2 regions of the Shinella sp. AETb1-6 genome follow, and region 2 is predicted to be linked to the other one. Evidence: predicted binding sites of a transcription regulator. Region 2 holds the regulator's gene; the other holds the start of a gene.

Region 1 (3,772 bases), on a different contig from region 2:
TCAGCGGGCCGTTCGGGATCAACGGCGACTTCCAGACCTCGACGATGTCGTCCATGTCGAGGTTGCCCTTGTTGACCATCTGGTAGAGGTTGCCGCCCGTATACCCCTCTTCCCACTTGCCGACGCCCGAACCGAAGGTCGTGCCGACATCGAACTTGCCGTCGAGAACGGCGAGAACGAGGTTCTCGTGGCCGCCGCCAAAGCCGGTTTCAGAGAAGTATTCCTTGACCGGCATACCGATTTCCTTCGGCAGCGTCACGCTCGGAACGAGGTAGCCCGAGGTCGAATCCGGGTCGGCGAAGCCGATCTTCTTGCCCTTGGCGTCGGCCAGCGTCTTGATGCCGGAATCCTTGCGGGCGACCATGATGGAGTAATAGCCGCTGGAGCCGTCCGACTGCGTGTAGGTCAGGATCGGGTCGACAGCCTTCGGGTCCTGAAGGTAGATGGCGGCGTAGGACGAAGCGCCCATCGAGGCGATGTCGATCGTGCCGCCGAGCAGGCCCTGGATGACGCCGTTATAGTCCGGCGACGGGAAGATCTGGACTTCCGGCACGCCGGTCGCGGCCTTCAGGCCGTCGGCAACGCACTGGGTGTTGCGGATCTGGTCGGCTTCGTTTTCCGAGCCGTCGAGACCGATGCGCAGGACCTTGACGTCCTGGGCCATGGCGGAACCGGCCGTCACGGCGATTGCGACGGCGGCGAGCAGAGCTTTCTTCAACATTGCGTTCTCCTTTTGCCGGCCTCGCCGGCAGTCGAATCCTGTCGGTCTGTGTTGCCCTTGACGCGGGCGTTCGATCCCGGCGGGTCAGAGACCGGCCAGTGCCAGCGGTGTGGGGCTGGCGGATTCCTTGTCGTTGTCGGGTTCGTTGTCCTGCCGGGCAGGATTGCGAATGGCAGTGGACGTGACCCTCTCGTCGATCTCCGCGCCATCTGAACCCGTGCCGTAGATCGTGCGCACGGCCTCGGCGTCCAGCTCCCGCGACGGGCCGTCGAAGACCACCCGGCCGCCCGACATGCCGATGATGCGCTCGCAATAGGCGCGCGCCGTATCGAGGGTGTGCAGGTTGGTGACGACGGTGATGCCCTCGCGCTCGTTGATGTCGCGCAGCGCATCCATCACGATCTTGGCGTTCAGCGGGTCGAGCGAGGCAATGGGCTCGTCGGCAAGCAGCATCTTGGGGTTCTGCATCAGCGCGCGGGCGATCGCCACGCGCTGCTGCTGGCCGCCCGACAGCGTGCCCGCGGGCTGGAGCGCCGTCTGCTCGATGCCGAGCCGTTCCAGCGCGGCGATTGCCATGATGCGCTCGTCGTTGCTGAAGATGCTCAGCAGGCTGAGGATGGTCGAACGATGGTTGAGGCGGCCGAGCATGACATTGGTCAGTACATCCAGGCGCGGCACGAGGTTGAACTGCTGGAAGATCATCGCGCAGTCGCGCTGCCAGTTGCGCAACGCCGGGCCGCGCAGTGACGACACCTCGATATCGTTGAAATGGATCGTGCCCTCGCTCGGATCGGCAAGGCGGTTGATCATGCGCAGCATGGTCGACTTGCCGGCGCCCGAACGGCCGATGACGCCGACCATCTGGCCCTGCGGGATGTCGAACGTCACGTTGTCGACGGCAACGCGCTCGCCGAAACGGCGGGTGACATTCTTCAGTCGGAACATGGCAGCTCCCTCTTCCTTCGTTCGGCGCCCGGGCTTGGGTCCTGTCGCTTTCGGGACTGGCTCTAAACGTCGTTGATGAAGGGGCCATGTCAGTTCCATGTCGGAAAAATAACAGTCCACAGGCCTGGTTTTCAGGCGTTGCGGTACGTCTTCTCACCCGCCGTAGCGGGAAAGGAAGGCTTCTGCCTCGAGTTTGCGAAAGTCGTCGAGCGCGCTGCGCAGCCGGGCATGATCCCAGTCCCACCACGCCAGTTTTTCCATGCGATCGGCGATACTTCGCGGGAAGCGCTCGCGAATGACTTTCGCCGCGACACCGCCGACAATGGTATAGGGTTCGACGTCCTTGGTGACGACCGCACCCGATCCCACGACCGCGCCGTTGCCGATCGTAACGCCCGGCAGGATGGTCGAACCGTGGCCGATCCAGACATCGTGCCCAATCGCGACCCGATGCTCGCGTCGTTGCGCGAAGAAATCCGCCTCCTGGTCGGCATCGGGCCAGTAATCGTTGGCGCGGTAGGTGAAGTGATGCAGCGTCGCGCGCCACATCGGATGGTTCGTCGCGTTGATGCGCACGCAGGCGGCGATGTTGACGAACTTGCCGATCGTCGCGCACCAGACCGAGCCGCTCTCCATGATATAGGAATAGTCGCCGATTTCGGCCTCGCTGATGCGGCAGTTCTCGGCAACTTCCGTGTAACGGCCAAGCATCGTATCGGAGACGATCGCTGTCGGGTGGATCAGCGGCGTTTCGGAGAGCTTCGTCATGCCACGGCCTTTCTCGGCGAGAAGGCGGAGACATCCACGATGCGATCGGCGACCCTTTCGCGCACATCTTCGTCGTGGAAGATGCCGAGAAGCGCCACCCCTGCGGCCTTCTTCTCCTCGATCATGCCCACCACGACGGCACGGTTCTTCGCGTCGAGCGAAGCCGTCGGCTCATCGAGCAGGAGGATACGGTGATCGGTGATGAAACCGCGGGCGATGTTGACGCGCTGCTGCTCGCCGCCGGAGAAGGTGGCGGGCGGCAATTGCCAAAGTTCACGCGGCAGGTTGAGGCGCGCCAGCATGGCCTCGGCCATGCTCCTCGCCTCTTTCGCGTCCGTTCCCCGCGCCGTGAGCGGCTCGGCGACGACATCGACAGCCGCGACCCGTGGCACCGTTCGCAGAAACTGGCTGACATAGCCGAGCGTTGCCCGGCGCACGGACAGGATCGTGCGCGGATCGGCGCTCGCCAGGTCGAGCAGGCGGCCGCCGTGTTCGATGAGGATCTGGCCGCCATCGACAGCATAATTGCCATAGACCATCTTGAGCAGCGAACTCTTGCCAATGCCGGAGGGACCGCCCAGCACGACGCATTCGCCGGCCTTCACCGAAAAGGTGACGTTGGACATGACGGGCAACCGGATGCCGTCGCGGAGATGCATAGTGAAGCTTTTGGCGACTTCGGAAACGACGAGTGGAGTAGCCATGGTTAAACCTGCAAGATCGAGGAAACGAGGAGCTGGGTATAGGCTTCGCGCGGGTCGTCCAGCACGCGATCGGTCAGGCCCTGCTCGATGACGAGGCCGTCCTTCATCACCATCATGCGGTGCGAAAGCAGGCGCGCGACGGCAAGGTCATGCGTCACGATGATCGCCGAAAGACCAAGATCCTGAACGAGGCCGCGCAGAAGATCGAGCAGGCGGGCCTGCACCGAGACGTCGAGGCCGCCGGTCGGCTCGTCCATGAAGATCAGCCGTGGCGACGTCACGAGGTTGCGCGCGATCTGCAGGCGCTGTCGCATGCCGCCGGAGAAGGCGCGTGGCTGGTCGTCGATGCGGTCCCCGCTGATCTCCACCCGGCGCAGCCAGTCGCCGGCGGTATCGCGGATATTGCCATAGTGCCGCTCGCCAACGGCCATCAGCCGTTCGCCGACATTGGCGCCGGCCGAGACTGCCATGCGCAGGCCGTCCGCCGGATTCTGGTGCACAAAACCCCAGTCCGTGCGCATCAGGAAGCGACGCTCCGCCTCGCTCATGCGGGAGAGGTCGCGCATCTGGCCGTCACGCATGCGGTATTCGACGGAACCTGACGTCGGCATCAGCCGGGTGGCAAGGCAATTGA
Region 2 (3,772 bases):
GGCCCGCGTGTCGCAGCGCACCGCCATGTTCCACCTCGGCAACCTCGTCGAGGAGAACGATACCGACAAGATGTTCACCAACCCGGATGACCAGCGCACGCAGGACTACATCATGGGCCGCTTCGGCTGACGTTTTGGTAGCCTTAGCCCCAAGCAATTCCAGCAAAAGTGTGAAGCGGTTTTGCGTTCGGAATTGCGTCGAAAAAACACGTCTCGTGTATTAAGGACAGAACGATGTCATCGACCCATATCGTCTCGATCTACGATGAAGAATTGAAATACCTCTCCCGCCGCATTTCCGAGATGGGCGGCACGGCCGAGCAGATGGTGGCGGATTCCGTCCGCGCCCTCGTTTCCGCCGATGCGGCGCTGGCCCAGAAGGTCATTTCCGAGGACGTCATCCTCGACAATGCCGAGCGCCAGATCAACGAGAAGGCGATCGTCACCATCGCCAAGCGCCAGCCGATGGCGGCCGACCTGCGCGAAATCATGGGCACGATCCGCATCGCCGCCGAGTTGGAGCGCGTCGGCGACCTCGGCAAGAACACCGCCAAGCGGGTGATCGCCGTGCAGAGCTCGGGCATGCCGCGCAAGCTCGCGCGCGGTCTCGAGCATCTTGCCGAACTGGCGCTGATGCAGCTCAAGGAAGTGCTCGATGTCTTCGCCACCCGCTCGGTGGACAAGGCCAAGGCGATCCGCGAGCGCGACGACGAGATCGATGCGATCTACACCTCGCTGTTCCGCGAACTCCTGACCTACATGATGGAAGACCCGCGCAACATCACGCCCTGCACCCATCTCCTGTTCTGCGCCAAGAACATCGAGCGCATCGGCGACCACGCGACCAACATCGCCGAAACCATCTACTACATGGCGACGGGCTCCCAGCCCGAGGGCGAGCGCCCGAAGGACGACACCTCGACATCCGTCGTCACGGCCGATGTCTCCGAAGCTTCCGAGTAAACTGGATAGGGTTCGCTACATGGTGCCCAGAATTGCCGTCGTGGAAGATGAGGAGGCGCTGAGCGTCCTCCTGCGTTACAATCTCGAGGCGGAGGGTTTCGAGGTGGATACGATCCTGTCCGGCGACGAGGCGGAGATGCGCTTGCAGGAGCGCATGCCCGATCTTCTCATCCTCGACTGGATGCTCCCGGGCGTTTCCGGCATCGAACTGTGCCGGCGCCTGCGCCAGCGGCCGGAAACCGAGCGGCTGCCGATCATCATGCTGACGGCGCGCGGCGAGGAGAGCGAACGCGTGCGGGGCCTCGCCACCGGTGCGGATGACTACGTGGTCAAGCCCTTCTCCACGCCGGAACTCGTCGCCCGCGTGCGGGCCATGCTGCGCCGTGCCAAACCGGAAGTGGTCTCCACGGTGCTGCGCTGCGGCGATATCGAGCTCGACCGCGAGACGCACCGCGTTCACCGCCGCACGCGCGAAGTCCGCCTCGGCCCGACGGAGTTCCGCCTCCTGGAGTTCCTGATGACCTCGCCCGGCCGCGTCTTCTCGCGTTCGCAGCTTCTCGACGGTGTCTGGGGGCATGACATCTATGTCGACGAGCGTACCGTCGATGTGCATGTCGGACGCCTGCGCAAGGCACTCAACTTCGCCAACATGCAGGATGTCATCCGCACGGTGCGCGGCGCCGGCTACTCGCTGGAAACCTGAGCGACGCATTCCTCCCAAGGACGCAAACGGGCCCTTCGGGGCCCGTTTGCGTTCCGGCAGGCCGCGCAAACGAAAACGGAGCCTTTCGGCCCCGTTTCTAGTCTTCTGTCGCCGGTGTCACCGTGCCCGGCGGCGCTCGGCCGAAGGCTGGTAGGCGAGACGCTGGTGATAGGTGCAATAGGGCGAATTGTCAGGGGACTCGCAGCCGCAGAAATGGAAGTCGTCGTTCAGCGGGTCGCCGATCGGCCACTTGCAGGTGCGCTCGGTGAGCTGCGTCAGCTCCAGCTTGCGCGACATCGGCACCACGACGTTCTTGCCGCTGATCACGACGGGCAGGTTCTCGGCCTGTGCATCGAAATCGGTGTCGATCTCATCCTTGGCAAGGGCGTTGCCCACCGGCCGGCTGACCGGACGGGGCGCGTTGGCCGGACGCGCGGTAAAGTTCGAGGGACGCGGGGTGGCCTGCGCCGGGCGCTTCGGGCGGGCCGAAGCGGGCGTGCCGCCGGCCTTGGCGCGGCCGGGCAGGTTGAGCCGGTGCACCTTGCCGATCACGGCGTTGCGGCTGACGCCGCCGAGCTGCGCCGCGATCTGGCTGGCACTGAGGCCCTCGCTCCAGAGCTTCTTGAGTTTCTCGACCCGCTCGTCTGTCCAGTTCATGCTCTCGTCTCCGTTCGGCGCTCGCTGTGCGGGAATCCCTCATCGCGCCACGAACGAATCCGTAGCCTGAGCGCCCTAACTCTGGTGGTGACTAGTTCCGCCGCATGCAGTCTAGTAATTGACCCTTAACCTAGAGTTCGGGGGACTCTGTGACAAGAGTCGGGGGAATCGGGGCGAATCGATTTCAGAGTTTTCCCCAACTTGCTGGTAGGGTGTGACTCGATAGCGACACTGTCCATGCATGCTGTGAATCCTCACCTTGCGGGAGGTTCAGTGCGATTTGGAGCTATGCATTTTATTGACATCACGGCCTGAAATGCCGATAGTGCAGCATGCCGCCGAAAGGCGGCTTTTGATTTTTCTGGCAACCGGAAAGTCAAGCCCCCGAATTTCTTTTCCGCATCCCTTTTGGAGGATACGCGCCATGGCCGATGCCGCGCCGCTCTATGAAACCTATATGCGTGCGCCGCTCCGGTTCACGCACGGGGAGGGCGTCTGGCTGATCGACGAGAACGGCGAGCGATATCTCGATTTCGCCGCCGGCGTGGCCGTCAGTTCGCTCGGCCACGGCCATCCCCATCTCGTTTCCGCGCTGAAGGAGCAGGCCGACAAGGTCTGGCACCTCTCCAATCTCTATGAGGTTGCGGGCCAGGAAAGCCTCGGCCGCCGGCTGACGGACGCGACCTTCGCCGAAAAGGTGTTCTTCACCAATTCGGGTGCGGAAGCGCTGGAATGCGCGATCAAGACCGCGCGCCGCTATCATTTCGCCAAGGGGCATCCGGGCAAGTTCCACATCATCACCTTCGAAGGCGCGTTCCATGGCCGCACGATCGCGACAATCGCCGCCGGTGGACAGGAAAAGTACATCGAGGGCTTCGGCCCCAAGGCGCCGGGCTTCCTCAAGGTTCCCTTCGGCGACATCGCCGCCGTCAAGGACGCGATCACCGAGGAAACCGCGGCGATCCTGATCGAGCCCGTTCAGGGCGAGGGCGGCCTCAGGCCGGTGCCGAAGGAATTCATGCAGGAGCTGCGCCAGCTCTGCGACGAATACGGCCTGCTGCTCATCCTCGACGAGGTTCAGACGGGCGTCGGCCGCACGGGCCGCCTCTTCGCCTATGAGCATTCGGGCGTCGCACCCGACATCATGGCGATCGCCAAGGGTATCGGCGGCGGCTTCCCGCTCGGCGCGTGCCTGGCAACGGCCGAGGCGGCGTCCGGCATGGTGGCCGGCACGCACGGCTCGACCTATGGCGGCAATCCGCTCGCCATGGCCGTCGGCAACGCCGTGCTCGACGTGGTGCTCGCCGATGGCTTCCTGGAGCATGTGCGCGATGTCGCGCTGGTCTTCCGCCAGGGCCTCGCGGCGCTGCAGGACCGCTTCCCCGACATCATCGAGGACGTGCGCGGCGAGGGCCTGATGCTCGGCATCAAGGCACGCATTCCGGTCGC

What was found. Region 2 encodes PhoB, which activates phosphate uptake and scavenging genes when phosphate is short. Its sites were predicted from a motif close to TGTCATNNANCTGTCAT; they were not measured.
Region 1: the regulator PhoB is predicted to act here: its motif matches at 1,753-1,769, upstream of phnC (phosphonate ABC transporter ATP-binding protein).

What each region holds. Positions count from the first base shown of each region.
Region 1 is NZ_WUMM01000024.1:27,671-31,442, forward strand. Features, by position in the region: gene phnD (phosphonate ABC transporter substrate-binding protein) at 1-721, opposite strand, end outside; gene phnC (phosphonate ABC transporter ATP-binding protein) at 806-1,666, opposite strand; gene GR158_RS24440 (DapH/DapD/GlmU-related protein) at 1,820-2,434, opposite strand; gene phnL (phosphonate C-P lyase system protein PhnL) at 2,431-3,138, opposite strand; gene phnK (phosphonate C-P lyase system protein PhnK) at 3,141-3,772, opposite strand, start outside.
Region 2 is NZ_WUMM01000002.1:244,983-248,754, reverse strand. Features, by position in the region: gene pstB (phosphate ABC transporter ATP-binding protein PstB) at 1-130, shown strand, start outside; gene phoU (phosphate signaling complex protein PhoU) at 235-963, shown strand; gene phoB (phosphate regulon transcriptional regulator PhoB) at 983-1,666, shown strand; gene GR158_RS04480 (GcrA family cell cycle regulator) at 1,784-2,323, opposite strand; gene GR158_RS04475 (aspartate aminotransferase family protein) at 2,748-3,772, shown strand, end outside.